One region of the Planococcus sp. SE5232 genome, then DNA from elsewhere that is predicted to be linked to it. Evidence: riboswitches for the same ligand, from Rfam matches in the RefSeq annotation. Region 1 holds a riboswitch; each other region holds the start of a gene.
What was found. A riboswitch is a leader RNA that binds a small molecule or an ion and turns the genes downstream of it on or off. The one in region 1 is predicted to bind thiamine pyrophosphate.
Positions count from the first base shown of each region.

Region 2: another riboswitch for thiamine pyrophosphate. It lies ahead of tenA (thiaminase II); the one in region 1 lies ahead of thiT (energy-coupled thiamine transporter ThiT).
Region 3: another riboswitch for thiamine pyrophosphate. It lies ahead of ACRC6Q_RS08305 (YkoF family thiamine/hydroxymethylpyrimidine-binding protein); the one in region 1 lies ahead of thiT (energy-coupled thiamine transporter ThiT).
Region 4: another riboswitch for thiamine pyrophosphate. It lies ahead of tenI (thiazole tautomerase TenI); the one in region 1 lies ahead of thiT (energy-coupled thiamine transporter ThiT).

Region 1 covers NZ_JBOGCP010000007.1:43,300-49,005, forward strand. The annotation lists gene ACRC6Q_RS17975 (M3 family oligoendopeptidase) at 1-398, opposite strand, end outside; gene ACRC6Q_RS17980 (tryptophan-rich sensory protein) at 592-1,326, shown strand; gene map (type I methionyl aminopeptidase) at 1,448-2,200, opposite strand; gene thiT (energy-coupled thiamine transporter ThiT) at 2,336-2,911, opposite strand; TPP riboswitch at 3,010-3,107, opposite strand; gene ACRC6Q_RS17995 (M20 family metallopeptidase) at 3,255-4,328, shown strand; gene ACRC6Q_RS18000 (hypothetical protein) at 4,395-4,541, shown strand; gene ACRC6Q_RS18005 (SGNH/GDSL hydrolase family protein) at 4,813-5,706, opposite strand, start outside.
Region 2 covers NZ_JBOGCP010000001.1:461,711-467,416, forward strand. The annotation lists gene ACRC6Q_RS02145 (carbohydrate ABC transporter permease) at 1-129, opposite strand, end outside; gene ACRC6Q_RS02150 (carbohydrate ABC transporter permease) at 130-1,041, opposite strand; gene ACRC6Q_RS02155 (ABC transporter substrate-binding protein) at 1,058-2,320, opposite strand; gene ACRC6Q_RS02160 (TOBE domain-containing protein) at 2,302-2,655, shown strand; TPP riboswitch at 2,678-2,781, shown strand; gene tenA (thiaminase II) at 2,865-3,548, shown strand; gene thiM (hydroxyethylthiazole kinase) at 3,550-4,320, shown strand; gene thiD (bifunctional hydroxymethylpyrimidine kinase/phosphomethylpyrimidine kinase) at 4,332-5,177, shown strand; gene thiE (thiamine phosphate synthase) at 5,197-5,706, shown strand, end outside.
Region 3 covers NZ_JBOGCP010000001.1:1,733,104-1,738,809, forward strand. The annotation lists gene ACRC6Q_RS08290 (energy-coupling factor transporter transmembrane component T family protein) at 1-450, opposite strand, end outside; gene ACRC6Q_RS08295 (ABC transporter ATP-binding protein) at 431-1,861, opposite strand; gene ACRC6Q_RS08300 (ECF transporter S component) at 1,854-2,435, opposite strand; gene ACRC6Q_RS08305 (YkoF family thiamine/hydroxymethylpyrimidine-binding protein) at 2,437-3,027, opposite strand; TPP riboswitch at 3,116-3,221, opposite strand; partial or broken gene ACRC6Q_RS08310 (DUF4386 domain-containing protein) at 4,908-5,423, shown strand; gene ACRC6Q_RS08315 (NAD(P)-dependent alcohol dehydrogenase) at 5,587-5,706, shown strand, end outside.
Region 4 covers NZ_JBOGCP010000002.1:141,893-147,598, reverse strand. The annotation lists partial or broken gene ACRC6Q_RS09575 (RraA family protein) at 1-53, opposite strand, end outside; gene ACRC6Q_RS09570 (DUF5996 family protein) at 341-1,291, shown strand; gene ACRC6Q_RS09565 (hypothetical protein) at 1,495-1,770, shown strand; TPP riboswitch at 1,914-2,014, shown strand; gene tenI (thiazole tautomerase TenI) at 2,128-2,733, shown strand; gene thiO (glycine oxidase ThiO) at 2,768-3,892, shown strand; gene thiS (sulfur carrier protein ThiS) at 3,909-4,112, shown strand; gene ACRC6Q_RS09545 (thiazole synthase) at 4,115-4,882, shown strand; gene ACRC6Q_RS09540 (thiazole biosynthesis adenylyltransferase ThiF) at 4,879-5,706, shown strand, end outside.

The DNA of each region.
Region 1 (5,706 bases):
AAAGCCTCTTCGTTCAGCAGCTCTGCCCAAACTCCCTCTTCAGTCTTCGATAGATCCTGCTGGATTTTCTGAAAAGAGCTTTGAAAACGCGCAGAGAGTGAAGAAGCTTCGCTTTCCAAAACACCAGCTTTTTTATCCTGAGTGTTCTGGGCCATCAGACAGCCGATGAATGCACCAGACTGGCTTAAATGCCGCATCACATGACTCATTTGTTCAAGCACCTCAGCCACTTTTGGAGCATCCTCTTTTGCAGCCGGCACTTCGAACTTCTGGACAAACTCTTCAAATCCAGAAAGCTTCGTTACCGCTTCGTTCATATGCAGCCGCAATTCCTTTGATTCGCTGCTCCCTGGAAATAGCGTATCCAAATCCCATACTTCCGGATAGTTAACTGTCATGATATGGCCCCCTGGTAAACTTAATTTTCTAAAAACACTTATAAGTATATCATTTTTCCTTCCTGAACCGGAACAATATTCCACATAGGCACCCTGCACTTCACCTAATCGCCATTTTTAGGGAATTTTTTGGAAAAGGATAATTGTTGATTGAAACGGCGACAGGTATACTGAAAAGAAGGAGGGATTTCGCATGATTCGTATTTTGCTTATGACAATTGCTTTCATCGCTGTAATTGTCATGAATACTTTAGCAAACACCTTGCCGCTGAATGATCAGACCACCGGAGAAATATCTAATCGGCTTCTGGTCTTGTTTACGCCAGCCGGTTACGTATTTTCAATTTGGTCCATCATCTATCTTTTATTGGCTGTTTGGATCATCGCTTTCTGGGTGCGGTTAAGAAAGGGAGAAACTCCCTCATCCAAGATTGCCTTATTTTTCATCTTAAGCTGCATTTTCAATATCACCTGGCTGCTTTTGTGGCATTATGAATTCTTCGCCTGGTCAATCATTGCAATGCTCGGCTACTTGGTGGCATTGATCGCCCTTTATCTGCAATACAGCAATTCAGAAAGAAAGATTACTGAACGGCTGCCGATTTCAATCAACATGGGTTGGATCAGTGTCGCAACCATCGCCAATATCAGTTTTGTCCTGACGTACTATAATTGGAGTGGCTGGGGACTCAGTGACCAGCTATGGACGGTGATCATGCTGACGGTCGCCACGGCACTTGCTTTGCACATCCGTTTCCATCATGCGGATATCCCCTTTGCTTTGGTCTTCATTTGGGCGTTCATCGGAATTGCCGTAAAGCATGGGACAGATGAAATGCTGGTGACAACGGCCGCCCTTTTCCTGAGCGGCGTCATTTTGACCGGTATTCTGCTAATTAAAAAAAGAACTGCCCCAGCAGTTCAGTAAAACTGTGGGCAACCCGATTCTAAAGGGTGTCCACAGTTTTTCGTTTCCAGACTTTGATAATAAATCGAAAAACAAAAGGGATCCGGCATTTGCTCCGGATCCCTTGATTTTTTTACAATTCTTATTTATCCATTTTGGTCAGCAGGATCGGCTCGCCTTTTGTAACGAGCACAGTATGCTCGATTTGCGCCACCAATGACTGATCCGGTGTGATGAATGTCCAGCCATCGCCTGATTCCACAATGTGCTCGGCCTTTTGCGAGATAAACGGCTCTACAGCCAGCACCATGCCTTCTTTCAGGATGGTCGTCTCCCACGCATCGTAATAATTCAGGATGTGCTGTGGAGCTTCATGCAGCGATTTGCCGATGCCATGGCCGGTCAAATTCTTGATAACGAACAAGCCCTGCTCTTTCGCCTCACGTTCCACTGCTTTACCAATTTGGTTAAGCTTTGCACCGGCTTTGACTTTTGTCATCGCGCGATCGAAAGCTGAAGCTGCAGCTTCACAGATTTTTTCCTTGTCCGCATGCCCTTCGCCTACAACAAAGGAAATGCCGGTATCGGAGAAGAATCCTTCGTATGAGCCAGAAACGTCGATATTGACGATATCGCCGTCTTGGATCACGCGGTCACCCGGAATTCCGTGTGCCACTTCTTCGTTGACACTGATGCAGGTGAATCCAGGAAAATCATACTCTGATTTAGGTCCGGAAACGCCGCCCAGCTCTTCGAACAATTTGCCGCCCAATTCGTCAATTTCCTTCGTAGTGACTCCAGCTTTAGTAGCCGCCTTCATCGCTTCACGAATTTCAGCCACCATTTGGCCGGCTTTTTTCAACATTTCAATATCTTTTTCATTAGTTGCTATCATCAATGACCCTTCTTTCAAGCTTTTCTATTCAAGAATTATACCACAAAATTAAATCAGGGGCTCCTGACCCGTTTCAATAAATCCGGGAAAATCGACATAAAAAAAGAAGGCTGTCCGAGGACAGCCTTCCATATTTCAAGCTTCAGCATCCACCAGTCTCGGAGCTGCTGCAAAAAGCGCAGCACAGACAAAGGCGGCAAGCAAAAATACCGGGATCATATACGTTGCATTATAAATCACCGAGTAAATGACCACATTGCCTTCAGCAAACATGCCGAAGAACAGGATGCCGGTAATGACATGGACGAGGTAGCGCAGCGCAGAAGCAAGTAACACACCGGCAACAACAGCCGTCAGCATCTTCCCTGTTTGCTTGGCATGTGCATGCTGCAGATACTTCCCACGCATGACACCCGCCAGCCCCACGACTCCGTAGGCGAGAAGATAATCCAATATGACCTGCATGACGACGAATCCGAAAGACAAGGGCGCCACAGAGATAAACCCTGAGACAATCTGCAGCAGCCCGACCAGGAATCCTGTCAGCACTCCGGCACCGACGCCTCTTCTGAAAGCGATCAATACAATTGGAATCATCACCAGGCTGACTGAACCCCCCTGTGGCATCCGGAAAGAAACGAAATCCAACACAAATCCAAGAGCTGCGAAAATGGCAATTTCCATCATCAACAATACTTTTTTATTTCTCATGACTTCCTCCTTTAATGTGTTATGCACATCACCAGAAGGGCCGTGAATAAAACCATATTAAAAACGGCGACAGGACAGAGCCTGTCGCCGTTGTAAGGGCCGGTTTCCATCCACATCCCTGCGCAAGTGTTAACTTACAGGTTCAAAGGGTAAGAACAAATGTTCACTCTCAGCAAAAGCTCCCCTTGTGGTGTATACAGATATTTAGCATTCACCTGTATTGTACACAAGGGTTTCATTTTGTGCAAGGCTGTTTTAAGATAGCCTGATAGGGTAAAGAATTACATGATGAAGATAGTTGAAAGGTGGTGAAGGCAGCCGGGATTCTGGGCTTGCCGAAAATATGATTGAATTGTTGAAGGAACTGATTAAAATTCAAAGCGATACTAAAGATGGAGCCAATGAAGCTCTTCTTTTTTGTGCAGATTGGCTGAAATCCAAAGGAGAAACCGTTACTGTCCATGACAATAAAGGTTATCTGATGCTGACTGCCGCTAAAGGGCAAGGCACCGAGACCATCGTTTGGAATGGCCACGTCGACGTCGTTCCTGGCCATAAAGAACAGTTTGTCCCAGTCGAAGAGCAGGACCGCATCTATGGCCGCGGCGCCGCTGACATGAAAGCCGGAGTTGCCGCGATGATGCAGGCCTTTATCGAGCTGGACAGTTCCGGCCTAGAGCGCACGGTGCAGCTGCATATTGTAACGGACGAAGAGATTGGCGGCCGAAACACTTCCAAGTGGCTGGTCGAACAAGGCTTCCATGGTGACTTCGTCATTTGCGGTGAACCTACGGGATTGAAAGTTGGCCTGCAATCCAAAGGTATCCTGCGGATGGATATGACGTTCAAAGGCAAACCGGCCCACGGGAGCCGTCCTTGGGAAGGCATCAACGCCATTGAATCTGCGATGAAATTCCACATGGCTATCTCTGAGCTTCCTTTCAGAAAAGAATCAACGGAATATTACGAGCAGCCTTCCGTCAATTTGCCGATCATCAAAGCAGGAGACCGTTACAATGTGGTTCCTGAAACGTGCGAAATGTCCTATGATATCCGCTTCATGCCCGGACAGGACAAAGACGAGATCGTTCGCCAATTGGCAGACTTGGCTGAAACCTTGGATCTCGATATGGACTACAAAGCGTCAGGATCTACCCCAGCCCTGACAACAACAAAAGAAAATCCCTATATCCAGAGCCTGCAAAAGGCGATTCTGGATACTACAGATCAGGAACCTGTTTTATTCGGCCAGCATGGCGCTGCAGATACGCGTTATTATGCAGCGGTGACCGGCGGCGAAGGGGCAATAGAATTCGGTCCAAGCGGCGATGATTGGCATGGCAATGCTGAATACGTAACGATTTCAAGCGTCCATGCGTACAAGGATATCCTCTTGGCTCATGCCCAATCTGCTTAAATAGGTTTGCATTCTGCAAAATTCGGGAAAATAACAATAACTAACCCCATGAATGGAGAGATTTAAATGGCAATTGGAAGACTAGTGAAATCTGCGATAAAATACGGTCCCATCGCTTACCCGATCATCCGTAAAGTATTAAATAAAAGAAAACAAGGAAAAGCTGGACAACCAGCTTCCAAACAATCTACATCGCGTGATAAAAAACGCTAAACCAAAAAACGTTCCGGCATAAAATATGCCGGAACGTTTTTTTGAGTTTTATAAAGAATTGGAGGTCCGCAGGATGCGGATCATGTAAGCGTTGCGACAGGAAGTTGCGCTTTTAGCTTACGTTCCTCTAAATGGGCGCTTACGCTTTTCTTTGTCCAGCTCCAGCAGCCAGCCCCTCGAGTCGCTTCAGCCTTTCCAGCAATGGCTGAAGAACGCCATTACCGGCAAGGCTTCCAGCGCTTGTCGGGGCTTGACGGCTGCTTACGCTTTTCTAGATATAATAAGGCATTGCTTCGCGCAATGCAAAGTAGCCGGTTGGGCTGCTTTCAGATGGGCGCTGTGCTGTTTCTTCCGAATCATTAGCCTCTTGGTCTTGGCCATCTTGCTCTTCTTGATCCTGTGCTTCCATTATCTGCTCGAAAGACAATGGGTTCGGCGGTGGCAATTCCAAGTCCTCGACTGTCCAAGCTGCCTGGTATTCATCGAAGAACGCATTGGCCATCGCCTGGTAGCCGACTGCATTCGGATGGACGTCGGCTGCATTCGGAACTTTATCTACGGCATTTTCACCAAATGGCTTGTCTACTGATACAAAAACGGCTCCTGCCTTTTCAGCAGACTCCTGGAGAATTTGATTGAGACGGTCAAGCTGTTTGGCCGTTCCGCTCTTTTGGCTGTCACGCACATGCGGATAGGCAAAATAATAACCCATTACATAAACCGCTGCGTCCGGAGATTGCTCCGTAAGCTCAGCCAAAATCAGCTCCATGTTCTTGCGTGCATCATTGAGTGCAAAATCCGCCTGCACCTGCTGGAACGTCAGCGATCCCTGTACTGAATCATTCTGTACGAGACGCAGCAGATCATTCGCCCCTGCTGATACGGTAATCAGATTGGCGGATGCCAGTACTTCCTTTGCCTCATCGGTTTGGATGCTGTCTAACACATCAGCCGTTGTAAAACCGGGAAATGCCAGGTTTTTCGAATAGAATGCGACAGGTTGGTTGCGTGACAGCTCTTGGGCAATCAAATCTGCATAGCCCGTATCTATTTGGCGTTCGGGTGTCTGCCCAGCTGCCAACGAATCACCGATGGCTACATAAGCTGCTGGTAGTTTAATCTCTGCCTGCGCATTAGCCGATCCGCTGAACAGGAAAAGTCCGGC
Region 2 (5,706 bases), on a different contig from region 1:
GAATATCCGCCACATATTATTCCGGTTTCCACGGTGTTCCAAATAGCGCAATTTTGTGTTGGGGACAGATCGGTTTTCGATTTTATCTTCTTCATCAAGAAACTTGGTTTCTTCGTTGGTTTTAGCCATTTATTTCTCCTCTCCTTCGTAATGTACCCAGCGAGGAGCCAGCTTCAGGTTGATGATTGTCAAAACAAAGACGATAACAAATAAAATCCAGGACATTGCCATGGCATAGCCCATGTTGAAATTCTCGAAGGCTTGATTCCACATATAAAGGTTGTAGAACAGCAGGGAATTTGCAGGTCCGCCTTCACCGTTCCCTGACATGATGTAGGCTTCCTGGAAAATCTGGAAGCCTCCAATCGTGCTGGTGACTACATCGAAAAATATGACTGGAGTAATCATGGGAATTGTAATATGGAAAAATTGGCGCAATCTGCTCGCTCCATCAATTTCAGCTGCTTCATAGAGATTTTTTGAAACCCCCTGCATACTGGCAAGATAGAGGAGCATTGATCCGCCGACACTCCAAAGTTTCATCAAAATTAAGGATGGCTTGGTCCAATCCGGATCATACAGCCAGTTCGGACCGTCGATGCCGACCCAGCCAAGAACGAGATTGACCATCCCGGTTCCAGGTTCAAGCAATTGCATCCAAAGCAGGTAAACGCCGACACCTGACAGTACAGCGGGCAAATAATACAAGGTCCGGAAATAACGGATGCCTGGGACCTGCTGATTCAACAGCGAAGAAATGAAAATAGCGCCTATTGTTGTCAAAGGGACGGAAAACGCAACGTAATAAATTGTATTCCAAAGGGAAGTCCGAAAAAGACCATCTTCCGTGATGAGCGATTGGTAGTTTTCCACTCCGGTGAAATTCATCTGTGATGTAATATTATAGTCTGTGAAGCTTCCTGCTAAAGAAAACAATAAAGGCCCGGCAGTGAAAGCGAAGAATCCGACAATAAACGGCAAAATGAAAATATAGCCGTATATGCTTTCCTTACGCCTCATGGTCAATTTTCTTTTTCCCATGGGATTTCCTCCTAGCTCACTGGTTTTCCTCGATTAAATTTTTCACATCCTCTTCCGCTTGTGCAAGTGCTTCTTCGGCTGTCTTTTGGCCCAAGAAGAATTCATCGACTTGCGGATTGATGTAATTGTAGAACCCTGGTGCTTCCACAGGAGCTGGTGTGAGCAAAGTATCTTCCATGCTTTCAACTGCAATCTGATAGACCATCTGGCCTTCTTCCGTTAACTCATCGGATTCTGAAGCTGCTTCTGCCGCTTCGATATTAGCAATATTATCAAAGTTTTCCACTGCCCAGTATGTCTGTGCTTCTTTACCTGTCAGATATTCGATAAACTCCCATGCGGCTTCCGGATCGCTTGATCCTTCAGGAATTTCAGCTACGAAACCGCCGCCCCAACTCGTGTGGCCGCTGCCCGGTTCGTATTCAGGAAGCTGCACTACACCGAAATTCAGGTCTTCCGCATATTCGCTGATTTGCTGGTAGAAAGTCGGCTGTTGCACGATCATAGCCAAATCACCGCTGAAGAAAGGATTTCCCTGCTGACTGTCGATTTGAGCCTGGTATGAATTGACGACATCTTCCCCGATTCTTTCTCTCCAAGATTTCAGCCAGTTCAAAACTTCAACATTTCTTTCTGTATTGATGTTGACTGTATCTGTATTATTGTCTTCACCGAAATAGTTTTGGCCGTTGGCATTCAGCAGCCAGACATCGTAACCGACTCCCCAAAGAGGATAGAAGCCGAGGCGGTCATACTCCCCATTCTCCTTTACATCCAGCTTAGTTGCGTATTCTTCCAGTTCTGCCCATGTTTCCGGTGGATCTTCCGGATCCAGACCGACTTCTTCAAAGGCGTCTTTGTTATAGAAGAGGACGCGCGTATCAGTATTGAAAGGGATGCCGTAAGAATCGCCTTCATAGAGCGTAGCCTCCCAAAGTTCAGGATAGAATTTTTCTGAGAAATCTTCATCGATGAATTCTGAAAGGTTCATGGCCTGATTTTCCTTGCCGCGGATTGCAGTAGCGTTGATGTCATTGATTACGACATCAGGAGGATTGCCCGCTGCAATGGCAGCCAGCTCTTTGGTCCAGATGTCTCCCCAAGGGCTGTACGTATGTCTGACTTCGATTTCATCCTGGGATTCATTGAAGTCAGCGACGATTTTGTCAATGATGGGGCGTCTGAGTTCCGAACCCCAGAAAGGCGATGAACTTTTTTGAAGGAAGAATTGATAAAGGTACCTATTTGATGGGGGATAAAGTGATTGATATTCCCTCATCTGTAATGACGATGCTGAGAAATGAAGGGTATGATGGCAAGGCGGTGACTTTAGGCATCCGGCCGGAACATATTCATGTCAATAACGAAGATTTGTCGGGTTTCCCAGCAAGTGAATTCGAAGCGACCATTACAGTTTCTGAATTGACAGGGGCTGAAACCATCCTCTATGCCGTATATGCGGATCAGGAATTCATCGCACGCATTGATGCTTCTACCACAATTGAAGCGGGTGATACGGCAACGCTTGCTTTTGATATGAGCCACGTACACTTTTTTGATGAGGAAACGGGAAATCGCATAAAAGCTGTAGAATTTTCTGAAACTATGATATAGTGATTTCGAAAACACAACTAAAAAACACCACTAGGGGAGCCGGATATCGGCTGAGACGGGCATAAGCCTGGACCCTTTGAACCTGATCTGGATCATACCAGCGGAGGGAAGTGGCGGCCGTCTGCTATTTCCATTATCGACTGCATACGCCGCTTCCCTTTACTGGGAAGCGGTGTTTTTTGTTTTGTGGAAGAAAAGGAGATGGAGAAATGGCATTTTGCAAAGAAGTAAGAAAAGAATGCGACACCCTGTGGCAAGCTAGTTTTGATCACCCATTTGTGAAAGGAATCGAAGACGGGACGTTGCCGATTGATAGATTTCGCTTTTATGTAATGCAGGATGCCTATTATTTGACGCATTTTGCGAAAGTGCAGGCTATTGGCGCATCCAAAGCTGCAGATCTGGAAACCACTCAGCGTTTTGCCATCCATTCTGCACATACCTGCAGTGCTGAGCTGGCGCTTCATGAATCGTTCATGGAAATTCTCGAAGTCACTGAAGAAGAGTGGACTGTTTTTGAACCTTCTCCGACCGCTTACGCCTATGTATCGCATATGTACCGCTCATCCGAAGGCGATTTAGCGGATGTGCTGGCGTCCATTTTACCTTGCTACTGGCTTTATTACGAAATTGGAGAGCGGTTGAAAAATGCGGAACCCGATCATCCGATCTACAACCGGTGGATCGCAACTTATGGTTCCGAGGAGTTTGGGGCATTAGTCAACGAACAGATTGCCCGTATGGACAGGCTGGCAGAAGGGCTGCCGGAAACGCGCCGGCAGGAGTTGAAAAACCGTTTCCGGAAGAGCAGCTATTATGAATGGAATTTCTGGGATCAGGCTTGGAAAAAAGAATCCTGGTCCGTAGATTCCATCGACAAAGTAGGTGTCTAATATGCTCCAGCAGATAAGAAGTGAAAATCCGCTTGTCCATTGCATCACCAATCATGTTGTTTCCAATTTTCAAGCCAATGGGCTGCTGGCGATCGGTGCATCCCCGATCATGGGAGAAGCACCTGAAGAAGCGGCAGAACTTGCTGCAATGTCGAAGGCGTTGTCGTTGAATATCGGAACTTTACATGCACAATCTTTGAAAAGTATGCTGATTGCCGGAGTATCGGCCAATCGGCTGGGAATACCTGTGGTCCTGGATCCTGTCGGCGTAGGAGCCAGTAACTTTCGAAAGCAGGCGGTCCGCGAAATTCTGGACACAGTTGACGTCAGCGTCCTTCGGTGCAACGCAGGAGAGCTTGCAGCTATAGCCGGGAAACAGTGGCAGTCAAAAGGTGTTGATGCCGGAGAAGGGCTCCTGGACGTCAGAGAACTTGCCGTCTCCACTGCTCAGAAATTAGGGTTGGTAGTCGCAGTCACTGGAAAAACGGATATTGTCACAGACGGAAAAAGTGTAACGGAAATTTCTTTTGGTGATCCGATCATGGCTTCGATTACGGGAACGGGCTGTTTGCTCAGCAGTATTGTGGCTGCAGCCTTGGCAGTCCAACCAGAGGATCCTTTAAAGACTGTCGGCAATGCGCTGCACTTTTATGCGATTGCTGGACAGAAGGCCGCGAAGTCTGCAGTTCTTCCAGGGGATTTTCAAGTCGCTTTCCTCAATCAACTTGCCAGGCTGACGGACAGTGAAGTGAAAGAACATGTCTATTTATAGGAGGAAATACTATGAGTAAAATTCCACAAACGTTGACGATAGCCGGATCGGATTCTGGAGGAGGCGCCGGGATCCAGGCGGACCTGAAAACATTTCAGGAGCTCGGTGTCTATGGCACATCTGTAATCACGGCCGTGACGGCTCAGAATACGACGGGAGTCACAGACATCTACCCAATGTCGTCTCAGGCTGTAAAGACGCAATTGAAGGCAGTGGGAAGTGATTTCGAGATTGCGGCTGTGAAAACGGGCATGCTGTTCAATCCGGAAATCATTAAGGAAACTGCTGCGGCCGTTCGAGAGTATGGGTGGGGAAATCTGATAGTAGACCCGGTGATGATTGCGAAGGGCGGTGCCAATTTGTTGCAGCAGGAGGCAGTGGAAGCGCTTAAAGTCCACTTGCTGCCGCTGGCTTTGCTGGTAACGCCGAACATCCCGGAGGCAGAAGCGCTGACAGGCATCGCAATCACAGATTCCTTCAGCCGCCGGCGGGCTGCTGAAAAGATTTTATCGCTGGGAGCAGAGGCTGTCGTCATCAAAGGCGGACATGGGAGCGACCCTGAATATGCAGAGGATTACTTATTGCAGGATAACGGAGAATCGCTGTTGTACCGCTCAACCCGGGTTGCAACGGATCAGACACATGGGACAGGCTGCACCTTTGCAGCGGCCGTGACCGCACAGTTGGCCAAAGGACAGGAACTGCAGGATGCTGTCCATACGGCAAAGCAATTCATCCAGGCTGCGCTCAGTGAACCGTTGAATATCGGTTCGGGGCATGGACCAACCAATCATGCCGCGTATAAAGCAAGACTTGAAAAAAACAGGGAGGTGGCGAACATTGAAGTTTTCCGATAAACCGGCCATCTATTTTATAATGGGCTCCCGAAATTCGGGAAAAAGAAATCCGGTGGAAGTATTGGAGGCGGCTTTGAAAGGCGGCATCACCCATTTTCAGTTGAGAGAAAAAGGGGTGGGAGCTTTGACGGGTGCAACATTGGTTGAATTCGCTGAACAATGCCAACAACTATGCAGTGAATATGGTGTTCCGTTCATCATCAACGACCTGGTCGACCTGGCATGCCAAGTTGGAGCGGATGGGGTGCACATCGGGCAGGACGATCTGGCTGCTGGACAGACCCGTAAAATGATCGGCAAGGAAAAACTTCTGGGCGTTTCCGTCCACTCCCTGGAAGAAGCGCAAACGGCTGTGAAGGACGGAGCGGATTATATCGGAATGGGCCCGGTCTTCGGGACGACCTCCAAGGCGGATGCGAAAAAGCCTGCCGGCGTCAAAGAAATTCTACTCGTCAAAAATGAGTTTCCTGACTTGCCGATTGTGGGAATCGGCGGGATCACACCCGATAATGCCAATCACGTATGGCAA
Region 3 (5,706 bases), on a different contig from region 1:
CTGGTAGCCGACCATGATACCATAGGCTAATTTCGGCGACAATTTGAGCTGCTGCATGAGGCTCAAGATGAATTTTACAGGATCGGTGGTGAAGGCGAACAGGAGGGATAGTGTGGAAAATGCCATGACTCGGAAAGCCAGAGACAAGGCGCGTGCCCATTGTTCGTCTGTCACATCGATTCCGGCAAATGACCAGATAACGGTTCCGCCAGTGTCTGCGCCAAAAACGACCGTGGTCCATAAATACCCGAAAGCGCCGATAAAAAAAGGCAGCATGAACAGGAGCCAAAGTTTCCAGTTGATGCGGCTCATCGTGAGTTGCAGCAGGATGATACCTGCCCAGAACAACAAGGGCGTCCATGGATTGAAAAAGAACGCGATGGCCAGCATCGACAGAGTGATCAGGAGGAATTTGACGGACGGATTCATTTCATGCAAAAGATTCCGCAAGGCGGGCCACTCCTTTCGGCGCCAATAAATGATGCGACGCCAGCAGCTCTTCGTCATGCCATACATCTTTTGCGTCGAACTTGCCGGTCATTTGGCCGTCTTTGATGAGCAGTACCGAATCGGCAAGGCTCGCCGCAAACTCCATGTCATGCGTGACAATCAAAAAAGTCGTGCCTTCTTTGGAGCGCTGGTCAATCAAACCGTAAAGTTCGAGCAGCGCGGCGGTATCCTGCCCCGAAGTCGGTTCATCCATCAGCAGTACCGGCCGTTTATCGGCGAGCATGGCGGCTATTGCGACACGCCGTTTTTGGCCGTGGCTGACGGCGAAAGGATGTGCCTTTTTTATTTCCTCCAGCCGCAGATTGACCATCAATTCATGAAGCTGGTCGTGGGTCGAAGCACCAGAATACGCCACTTCCTGGTCGACACGTTGTGTCAGGAACAGGTATTCTGGAGACTGCGGCACGTAGCCTGTTCCGTCGGACTCGATTGTTCCAGTCGTCTTTTTATAGATGCCGCAAAGTAACTTCATGAGAGTCGACTTGCCGCTGCCATTCGGTCCGGCGATGACCACAACTTCGCCTCGGTGGGCGGAAAACGTTGATGGAGAGAGCAGTTGCTTATTCTTGATTGTTACTGAGAGTTCTGCAGCATGTAACGCAGTTTCCGGTTGGACTGCGGGTTGCCGTACAGGAAACAGAACCGACGGCCGTGTTGTGAATTTCTGATCGGCGACGATATTTCCGTCACCGCCCATTTGAATTTCACGTCCGAAAAACGAACCCCAGCTGTCCAGCCGGTGTTCGACTGCAACGATGGTCAAATTGGCTTGTTGCTGCAGCTGTTCGAGCCACTGGACGAATTGTTTGGCGGTATACGGATCTAGGTGAGACAACGGCTCATCAAGCAATAGAACCTCGGGATCCATGATCAGCGCACAAGCAGTAGCGACGCGCTGTTTCATCCCTCCGGACAAGGATTGGATAATAGTATGCCGCAGGTGCGTCAATTGGGTCAGCTCCAAAACTGCCTGGATGCGCGGGTCCATTTCATCATATGATGTCTGCAGATTTTCCAGCGTGAATGCAAGCTCTTCTTCCACGGTCGGCATGCAGAACTGTGAATCCGGATCCTGGAAAACAGTTGCCACGCGGTGATTGATTTCCCCGGCGGCATAGTCAGCTGCAGGCTTTCCGAACAATAAAATCTCACCATCGACCAGACCGTCGCAGTTCTCCGGATATAAACGATTCAGCAAATACAACAAGGTACTTTTTCCGCAGCCGCTTGGGCCGGTTAAGACCAGCCGCTCGCCCCGGTAGACCGAAAAGGTTATGCCGGTCAAGGTCTTCGCTTCATCTTCCGGAAAGCGGAACGATAGACCATTTAAAGAGAAGATTTCATCAGGCATTAATATCACCTTTTTTCGCACGTGCAATTGCATAGCCACGCAGGGAACCGGTCGCAAGTAAAGCATCTCCGATATACTTGCCGCCGATTCCTGCGATGATGGCGCCGCTGAGGACTCGGATAGTGAACATCAACGCGACAAAAGAAGGATCGAGTGCTGCATAGCCCGAGATGAAATATCCGTAGACGAAGCTGAAGACGGCTGAACCGATGCCGGCAAGCATCAGCACCAGGATGTTGAAATGCTTATAGCCGGTCAATGCGAACGCGGCTTCAGCACCGAGCCCTTGAATGACGCCGGAAAGAATCAGGCGGGGGCCCATGGCATTGCCGATCAATACTTCGATTGCAGCGGCCATCGTTTCGGACATAAAGGCAGCGCCCGGTTTGCGGATGATGTACATGCAGATGATCGATACGATGAACCAGATGCCGAACATCCATTCATAGGCGAGAGGGCCGATGACTGCAGCCCATATGTTGGCTGCATGGACAAACAGCAAGTAGATGATACCGAAAACGACCGCAAACAGGGACATCAACACCACTTCTTTTAATTTCCACGATTTCAGCATCTTACGCACCTCCGTGGGACGGGCTGTTGATGCTCATCGATACCGTCATCACCAAGTGGCGGTGTTCTTCGGAACGCGCATTGGTGAATGCTTCTTCGTAAAAGGCGAAGACGTCATGGATATCGCCATGGATGCCGCTTGCGTAATGCATTGAGTCGTTGAAGACGCCCTGCTTTTTAGCGCGGTCCACTTCCCGGTAGATGACCGCCATGTAATCCGGATTGTTCATCGGGTACAGCGCAAACTGGGAAGAGACGTATTGCTTCGTGTCGTCGGTGTTCAACAGCACATCGTCTTTTTCCAAATAGACGTCCCCGGATGAATCGCCGGGGCAGCCGATCGAGAAGGTGCCGGACAATGCGACGTGCTCTCCGGTTTTTGCAGTATGCAACGCCAGTGCTTTCGCGACGTTGAAGACGTGATTCTGTTTGCCGCGAATGACGGTTGAGACGTCATCGGTGTGCATCCAGACGTTCGACGTGTCCGTTTCGTTCAAGGCTCCTTTGATGACTTTGATGAAACCGCCGGTCATCGGATGCAGCGAGAAGCGAAATCCGACTATCGGGCTGGTCCCGCATTGCAATGGTTCCATATCGACATTCCTCCTAAAAATTTGCACAAAAAAGGCTGCATCCGCGAAGATGCAGCCATAATCTACAAATAATCAAAAGGAATTATTTCAGAAATACGCCACACTTCCTCACGCAGGTATTATCCTGATCGAGTCTTAAGGGATCGAAGCTTGCGCTTGCATCTCAGCCATAATGGGCACCCCTAGTGCAGTAAACGGTATGCGGTTTTTGTGTTCGGGTTGTTCCCGATGGGTTTAGTGTAGAGGAAGTGGTAGGAGATGTAAAGAGGAAGATTGGAAAGATGTGCGAAGTGGCAGTTTGGATTGATGTGCTGGAATCGTATCGGTCGCTTTGGATAGGGCAAAGACGATTGCTCCTGCGCAAGCTCGTCGCCAATGAGGCCCCAGGAACGCCTGGCTCCTCATTGGCTCAAGCACTAAGTTGAAAAAGAGAATTCGTCTTATTGCTCCGCCGAGCCTTGAGACGCGCCGGTGCTTAGTAAGTTGATGGGAGAATATATACACATATAGCGCCCAATGAAATATATTTGTGACTTTCACCGTTATTTTTCACATAATATCTCCGTCCCTCATTTTAATCAGCTTCTCTAAATTCTTCTGCAACAAAAGCGGTAGACCTTCCAAACTGAACGTCATTTTGTAACGCCAGATCGATTCCTTCCACTGCCGCTTTCGAATGCGTCCACAATCCTCTTCTGTCATCCAGGATTGAACCTGCAGAACCAAATCGGCAATAAACGTTCCTATGCTATCTTTGTTTTGCATTGTATCGAGTAATGGGATATCCAGTACGACAATATCTGTTTCAACAATTGATAGTTTGCTCGTTCAAAATTCTTTCCACTTTGCTTGTCCAGATAGATATCCCGTTATTTATTGATGCCCATTTTTTGCATGGCTTCTTTTGGCGGCTTCATTTTGATTTTGCTGCTTACACGTATGCAACCAAATTTAAGATGTTCCATAGTTTACCTTTAAAATACCCATTTCCCTTAAATATGCCTGGAAAACGTTCGTAAAAATACATGTAAATTCGCGAACATTCGTAAAGTGTTTTAACATGTTTACGAACACCGTTTTAGGTCATTTTCAGCTGTTTTCAATGCGTTCGTAAAAGTTTACTTTTACGACCGGATTGAAATGAAGGAAGTCCTGGTGTTGATGCTATGTAAAGAAAATTATTAGCAAAGCTAAAAGAGTTTCTTTTTTACATTGGCGTTGAATTAAATCGCTGTTTGAAAAAAAGAAAGGTATTTGGAATTGTTAACAATTGATTAGAGGTCTAGGGTTGAAATGAAAAAATGTGAAAATTCTTAATTTTGTGTTTTAATATCATTAGTAGTCTCGATAAGAGTATAATTCCTAATATCATCTTTCGGAAAGTATAAAAGAGTCGTGAAATGTATTTTACTGTTTTAGCCGCATTTTTAAAAAAGGAAGAACGAGAAGTGAAGAGGTAGCAGGAGTTTATGAGCTAAACGTTATATTTCTCCTCAACTACATAGGAAAGAACAATCTTTCTTAAGAACTCAAAATACAACAGTAGTTATTACTACAGTAGTTATTACTACTTGATTACTCTAAGCTAAGGCCTGGGGACGACTCATTCAAAGAAATTAGGAGAGTGCGTAAAGCATACAATAATGTAGGAACTTATACTCGAAATGTAGTTGAGAAGAAGGATTGATTTTATACTAGTAGGAATTTACATACGATGTTTTCAAAAATAGCATCATAAGTCTGGAAAACTCTTATGATTTTATTATTTTATTCATTTTGTGAAGTCGAAACGAAGAGTTAAAGAGATTAAAATGAAGAGCGTTAGGCCAGAAAAATCATAACTTTATTATGCGCGAATTACAGGGTTCAGTTTGCTGCTGATGGCAATCATCGCCCTCTTCGCTAATTTTTTTGTGTTTGAAAGCCTGGTCGTACCTGAAAATGCAGCAGCAACCGTGGAGAACCTTCTTACCGATGACTTGTTGTTCCGTTTTGGCATTGCGGATTTCATTATCGTGCTTCTTCTGAATGTCGTTGTGTCCTGGTCACTTTACATTCTATTAAGACAAGTAAATAAAAACTTTTCGTTGCTGGCAGCTGGATTCAGATTGGTTTTTACAGCCATTTTTGCAGCAGCCATGTTCAATTTTTTAAGCGTTTTACAATTGATAGGAGGAGAAATGTAGTTGGGGGTGATGGAAACAAGCCAATTGCAAGCTCAGGTTATGTTGCTGATTGATGCCTTTAATAATGGGTGGCTAATTGGCCTCGTTTTCTTTGGCTTTCAGTTGCTTTTTATTGGTTATTTGGTTTTCAAATCAGATTTCATGCCTAAAACTATTGGAGTTTTGGTAATGCTTGCGGGGCTTGGTTATCTGATTGATAACTTTGCATAGGTTTTGCTTTCCAATTACAGCGATTATGCGACCCTTTTTTTATTGATCGTAGCGATCCCCGGGAGATAGGAGAATTGGCGTTGGCTATATGGTTGTTGGTTAAAGGTAAGAAAATACCTGAAATGATACCCGTGAAACCAAGTATTGAAGGGAGTGTTTCTTTATGAAAGCCAGTGTTCACAAAACCTACGGACCTCCAGAAGTTATGGAACTTAGGGAAGTGGAAAAGCCCGTCCCTAAAAATGACGAAGTTCTGATAAAGGTTCATGCAACTACTGCAACT
Region 4 (5,706 bases), on a different contig from region 1:
ATAGCGGTAGTGGGAATAGATTTGTATTGTTCGATAAGTGATTGATTTACCATTTTACTAAACACTCCTTCGTTTAATGGGATTCTTCAAAAATTCGGGTGCCTCTTTTTAATTAGGTAAAAGCATATCGCTAAAAGAAAGATAAGTAAAATCGAATCTGTAATGGATATCGATAAGTTGTTGTGATGTTCTGACTTGTTTCCTGTTTTCCTCGATCATTTTCTCCTGATCGATTTCTATCTAACTTGCTGCATAAATGGAGAGATCCATTTAATAAGAGTTTCTCATTGGTCCCTAGTTGGTATAGTAACTACTAATACGAATCCCGGAGGCGAGAGAAATGAAGGTTGATATTATCAGACATACCGAATGGGCAGATACCAAGTTTACGCTGCATTTGATTTCACAGATCCTGGGAAAAATAAAACTGGAAACTGCCCAGCAGGAACCACAATGGGCGCACGTCGGACTGAATGTTACACCTGATGGCTTCTCAACCGGTTTGCTGTTCCATAAGAAAGCTGTTTTTCAACTCGATCTGGACATCAGGAACAGCCAAATCCTATTCAATGTGGATGGCAACGTTCAATCTTTGGAATTGAAATCCTCCAAATCCATAAAGGATTATTTTGAAGAAATAATGGAAGCTCTGAATTCTGGCGGCATTAATGTCATGATCAATCCAAAACCGCAGGAAATGGCCTATAAAAAGAACCTGAATGAAGATAATAGCCCTCTGACATTTAATCACAAGGATGGGATGAGGGGATTGCAGCTATTCCATTTTGCGTTGCGAGAACAAATGAGATTTGCAGGTCCGCTCAGATGCCGGAAAATGAAACCGCAATTGTTTTGGGGCACCTTTGATGTGTCTTTATTGATTATCAAAGACATAATGGAACCATTTCCGGAAGACAAAATTATCGAAAAGGCGGCTTTTGATGAGCAGATGATTGAATATGGATTTTGGTTGGGAGACGACAAAGTCGATGTCCCGACATTTTTTGTATTGCCCTATCCATTCATCTATAAAGATTTAACTTACCCCAACCTGAAACCCAAATCGGCGTATTACGATAAAAAACTGAGCGAATACTTCCTTGACTTGGAAAGTGCAGTCAGGTCTGAGGATCCAAGTCAAGCTATACAAGATTTCTTCTATTCCAGTTTCGATATTTTATCCAACGAACTCCAGTGGGAAGGCATTGACCATTATTTTATTCCGTTGAAGATGAATAAGCAAAATGGTGCCGATAAATCCAATGGCACTGACAGAAACCAACAAAGATAAGGCCATTGCTTTAAGTAATTGCTATTCACGTGAAGAAGGATAAAGCTTCATTTCTTAAAGGAAGTATGACGAAATGGCCTTGTTTAAAAAACAGGGCTATTTTACTGCCGGGAAATTTGATGGTTGAAAATTCACTCTTTTTGTGTACATGACTTAACATACTTGATATACTAAATTATGGAATAAAAGAAAGGAAGTTGAAAATGAAAACTATTTGGTTGGCTTTGCTTGGGGCCGCAACTGTCCATCTTCTTTATTTTGCAGCTGTATTTTCCGTGGGCTATGTAAAAACCATCACCTACAGACCCAATATTCCAAAAGCCTGGGAAAATGCAGAAAATCTGCAAAGTACTGCAGCTTTCGGGTACGCTGTTTCCCCTATCATCTATTTTGGTACATTTTCAGCTGCAACGGTCGCTTGTATGTTGTTGTTGTGTGGGTATAAAAAACTTGCTTCAACGCCTGTCAGAACTGAATAGATATAGACAGAAAGTCTGATATAGCTATTTTTTTCTTGTTCTATTGCTGAATATTTAAAAGATTGAATACAAGATGAACTGGATTAATGGCGATGTTGATGTTACGCTTACTTTAGATTTTAGCATTTTCAAAATAACTGAATATAAAACACTGGGGGAGTCTTTTGAGACTGAGATGGAGAAATCCGGACCCTTTGAACCTGATCTAGTTGAAACTAGCGTAGGGAAGTGGTTAATGTATGTCCAATCTTTTCTGTAGATATACCCAAAACCACTCCATCGCTGGAGTGGTTTTTTTATGTTGTTATTAAACTCATTTGTTTTAACTTTCCGAAAGTCGATAAAAGGAGGCAATATATGAGAGATGGCGAGTTGCATATAATCTCAACTGATAAGCACCCCTCACAACAACTGGCAGAAATCATCAGCCGGATTCATCGTGAAGTTGATTTTATCCATCTACGTGAAAAGAGCAAAACAGCAAGAGAAGTAGTGGAATTAGTGAAGTTGTTGGTGGATAAAAATGTACCTTTATCAAAAATAATCATAAACGACCGAGTGGATATTGCCGTTGCCTCCAATGTAAAAGGTGTTCAATTGGCTTATCACTCGTTACCGGTAGATTGTGTGAAAAGAAGTTTTACACATTTAACGATTGGGTGTTCGGTGCATGCGATTGAAGAAGCTCAACTTGCCGAAAAGAAAGGGGCTGATTATGTAGTATGTGGCCATATTTATTCGACTTCATCAAAAACTGGACTGATACCGAAAGGCTTAGAACTACTGAAAAATGTTTCTGAATCAGTTTCTATTCCAGTCATTGCTATTGGTGGCATAACGCCCGGAAATACTGGGGATGTTATCAACTCTGGAGCGAGAGGGATCGCTGTAATGTCAGGAATTTTCGAAGCGAAAGATCCTTTGCTGGCTGCAAGATCCTATCGTTCCTGTTTAGCGAAATAAAGTTTTTATCTGGTACTATGAGGAGAGGATTTCTATGAACAGAACATTTGAAGCAATTGTAGTTGGGGGTGGAGTCATCGGCGGTTCAATAGCCTATAGTTTGGCGAAAAGAGGAATGGAGGTGTTGTTATTGGAAAAAGGACGCCTTGCTGGTCAAGCATCTGGTGCTGCAGCTGGGATGCTTGGTGCGCAAGCGGAATTGGAAGGAGAAGGACCGCTTTTTCTATTAGCGAAGACCAGCAGGGCGATGTTTAACGGCTTGGCCGATGAGCTGAAGATTGCGAGTGGAATTGATATTGAACTTGTCAATAAAGGGATGTTGAAGCTCGCCTTAACCGATAAAGAACAGCAGGAGCACCGTCGAATCCTGGAAGTCCACAGACAGAATAACGAACGGGCCGAATTGCTTACGGGTGATGAAGCTAGAAGAAGGGAACCGGCAATATCTAGCGAGGTGATGGGAGCCATGTATCTAGAACGAGATGGCCAAGTTGCCGCTCCTCAACTGGCATTAGGGTTTTTAAAGTCAGCTGAGGCTTTTGGTTCTGTCATTAAAGAAGATGTAGAAGTTCAGTCCTTTCACTCTTCTAAGGGCATAATGACAGGAGTCGCTACATCTGAAGGGGACTTCATGAGCGCAAATATCGTGGTGGCAGGGGGGGCATGGAGCGAAGTCTTGTTAAGTAAAATGGGTTTACCGACTATCACCCATCCTGTAAAGGGGGAATGTTTTTCTGTGCGGACAAAAACGCCGTTATTATCCAGCACGATCTTCACTTCCGGCTGCTATCTGGTGCCGAAGAAAGACGGGAGAATCATTGTAGGCGCAACCGTTATACCGAATACATTTAATCCGCAGACCACTGTAAAAGGCATTTCGTTATTGATGGAAAATGCAAAGAAGCTGGTGCCTTCTATAGAAGAAGCAGAATGGGAAGGGGCTTGGGCTGGAATACGTCCACAAACTGCGGACGGTTTGCCTTTTATGAGTGAACATCCTGACTACAGCGGCTTATTTATCGCGACAGGCCATTACAGAAATGGGATCTTGCTGTCGCCGATTACGGGAGAAGTGATGGCTGATTTGATTGAAGGAAAAACACCATCACTTGATCTCTCTTCTTTTCGTATCGAACGATTGATCAGAAGAAAAAATTGATAAGGAAGTGTTGAAAATGAAGTTGGTGGTTAACGGAGAACGGGTGGTCGTACCAAATACGGTGGAGACGGTAACTGAGCTGCTGCGACATTTTGAATTGAATCAGAAAGTGATCATTGTTGAATTGAACGCTGAAATAGTTGGGAAAGAGAAGCATGCTGAAACTCTGATTTCTTTCGGGGATAAAATTGAATTGGTGCATTTTGTAGGAGGAGGATGACTATGTTAAAAATAGGTGGTTACGAATTTTCATCAAGATTATTATTAGGCACAGGAAAGTATCCTGATTTTGATATACAAAGGAAAGCCGTGGATGTGTCAGGTACAGAAATATTGACGTTTTCAGTTCGGCGGATGAATATTTTTGAAGCAGGACAACCTAACTTCCTTGAAAATCTGGATATTACAAAATACACCTTGCTTCCAAATACAGCTGGAGCGAAGACAGCGGAAGAAGCGGTTCGGATCGCGAAACTAGCTAAGGCATCGGGCCTTTGTGACATGGTTAAAGTTGAAGTAATCGGGTGTCTAAAAACCTTGCTGCCGGATCCAGTTGAAACATTAAAAGCATCGGAAGAGCTAGTGAAAGAAGGATTTACCGTATTGCCATATACGTCGGATGATGTACTTCTGGCAAGGCGCCTTGAAGAATTAGGCTGCCACGCGATCATGCCCGGAGCATCTCCCATCGGTTCCGGCCAAGGAATCATCAATCCATTGAATCTTTCTTTCATAATTGAACAATGCCAGGTTCCAGTTATTGTGGATGCAGGAATAGGAACACCTTCAGATGCTGCCATTGCAATGGAATTGGGAGCGGCTGGGGTCTTGTTGAATACTGCGGTATCCGGTGCAAAAGATCCAGTAAAAATGGCCGAAGCGATGAAATTTTCGATCGAAGCAGGAAGATTGGGATTTGAAGCTGGACGAATTCCCCAAAAACGATATGCCACTGCCAGCAGTCCAGTTGAAGGAATGAGTTTTAATTGAATGGACGATATTCACGACAGGAGCTTTTTGCACCGATCGGCAGAGAAGGGCAACGGAAACTGAGGAACAAGCATGTTTTAGTGGTGGGAGCCGGAGCTCTGGGAACAGGCAGTGCAGAAATGCTGGTACGGGCAGGTATCGGCAAACTGACTATAGTGGACCGTGATTATGTAGAGTGGAGCAACCTTCAGCGTCAGCAACTCTACACCGAGGCGGATGCGAAGCAGCGGATTCCAAAGGCCGTTGCAGCTAAAGAACACTTGTCACGCATCAACTCTGAAGTGGAAGTCCGGTCATTTGTTATGGATGTCTCTGTCGAAGAGATGGAACAGCTGGTAGAGGGAATTGATTTGATTATTGATGCAAGCGATAATTTTGATATACGGATGATCATGAACGATATTTCTCAGAAGCATCGAACCCCATGGATCTACAGTGCCTGTGTAGGAAGTTACGGAATCAATTATGCCATTCTTCCGGGAAAAACACCCTGTCTGAGTTGTCTTCTGGAGGATGTGCCAATGGGTGGCATAACATGTGATACCGTAGGAATCATCAATCCTGCTGTGCAAATGGTTTTGTCTTTACAAATTACAGAAGCATTAAAGATTTTGGTTGAAGATTCGCTTCAGTTAAGCAACAAACTCGTATCGTTCGATCTTTGGAAAAATCAATATTCATCCATTACCGTCGATAAAGTGAAAAAAGAGGATTGTTCATCCTGCGGTTTAAATCGATCCTATCCATATCTTTCTTTTGAAAAGCAGACAAAAACCGCTATTTTATGTGGTAGGGACACAGTGCAAATCCGACCATCCCAACAG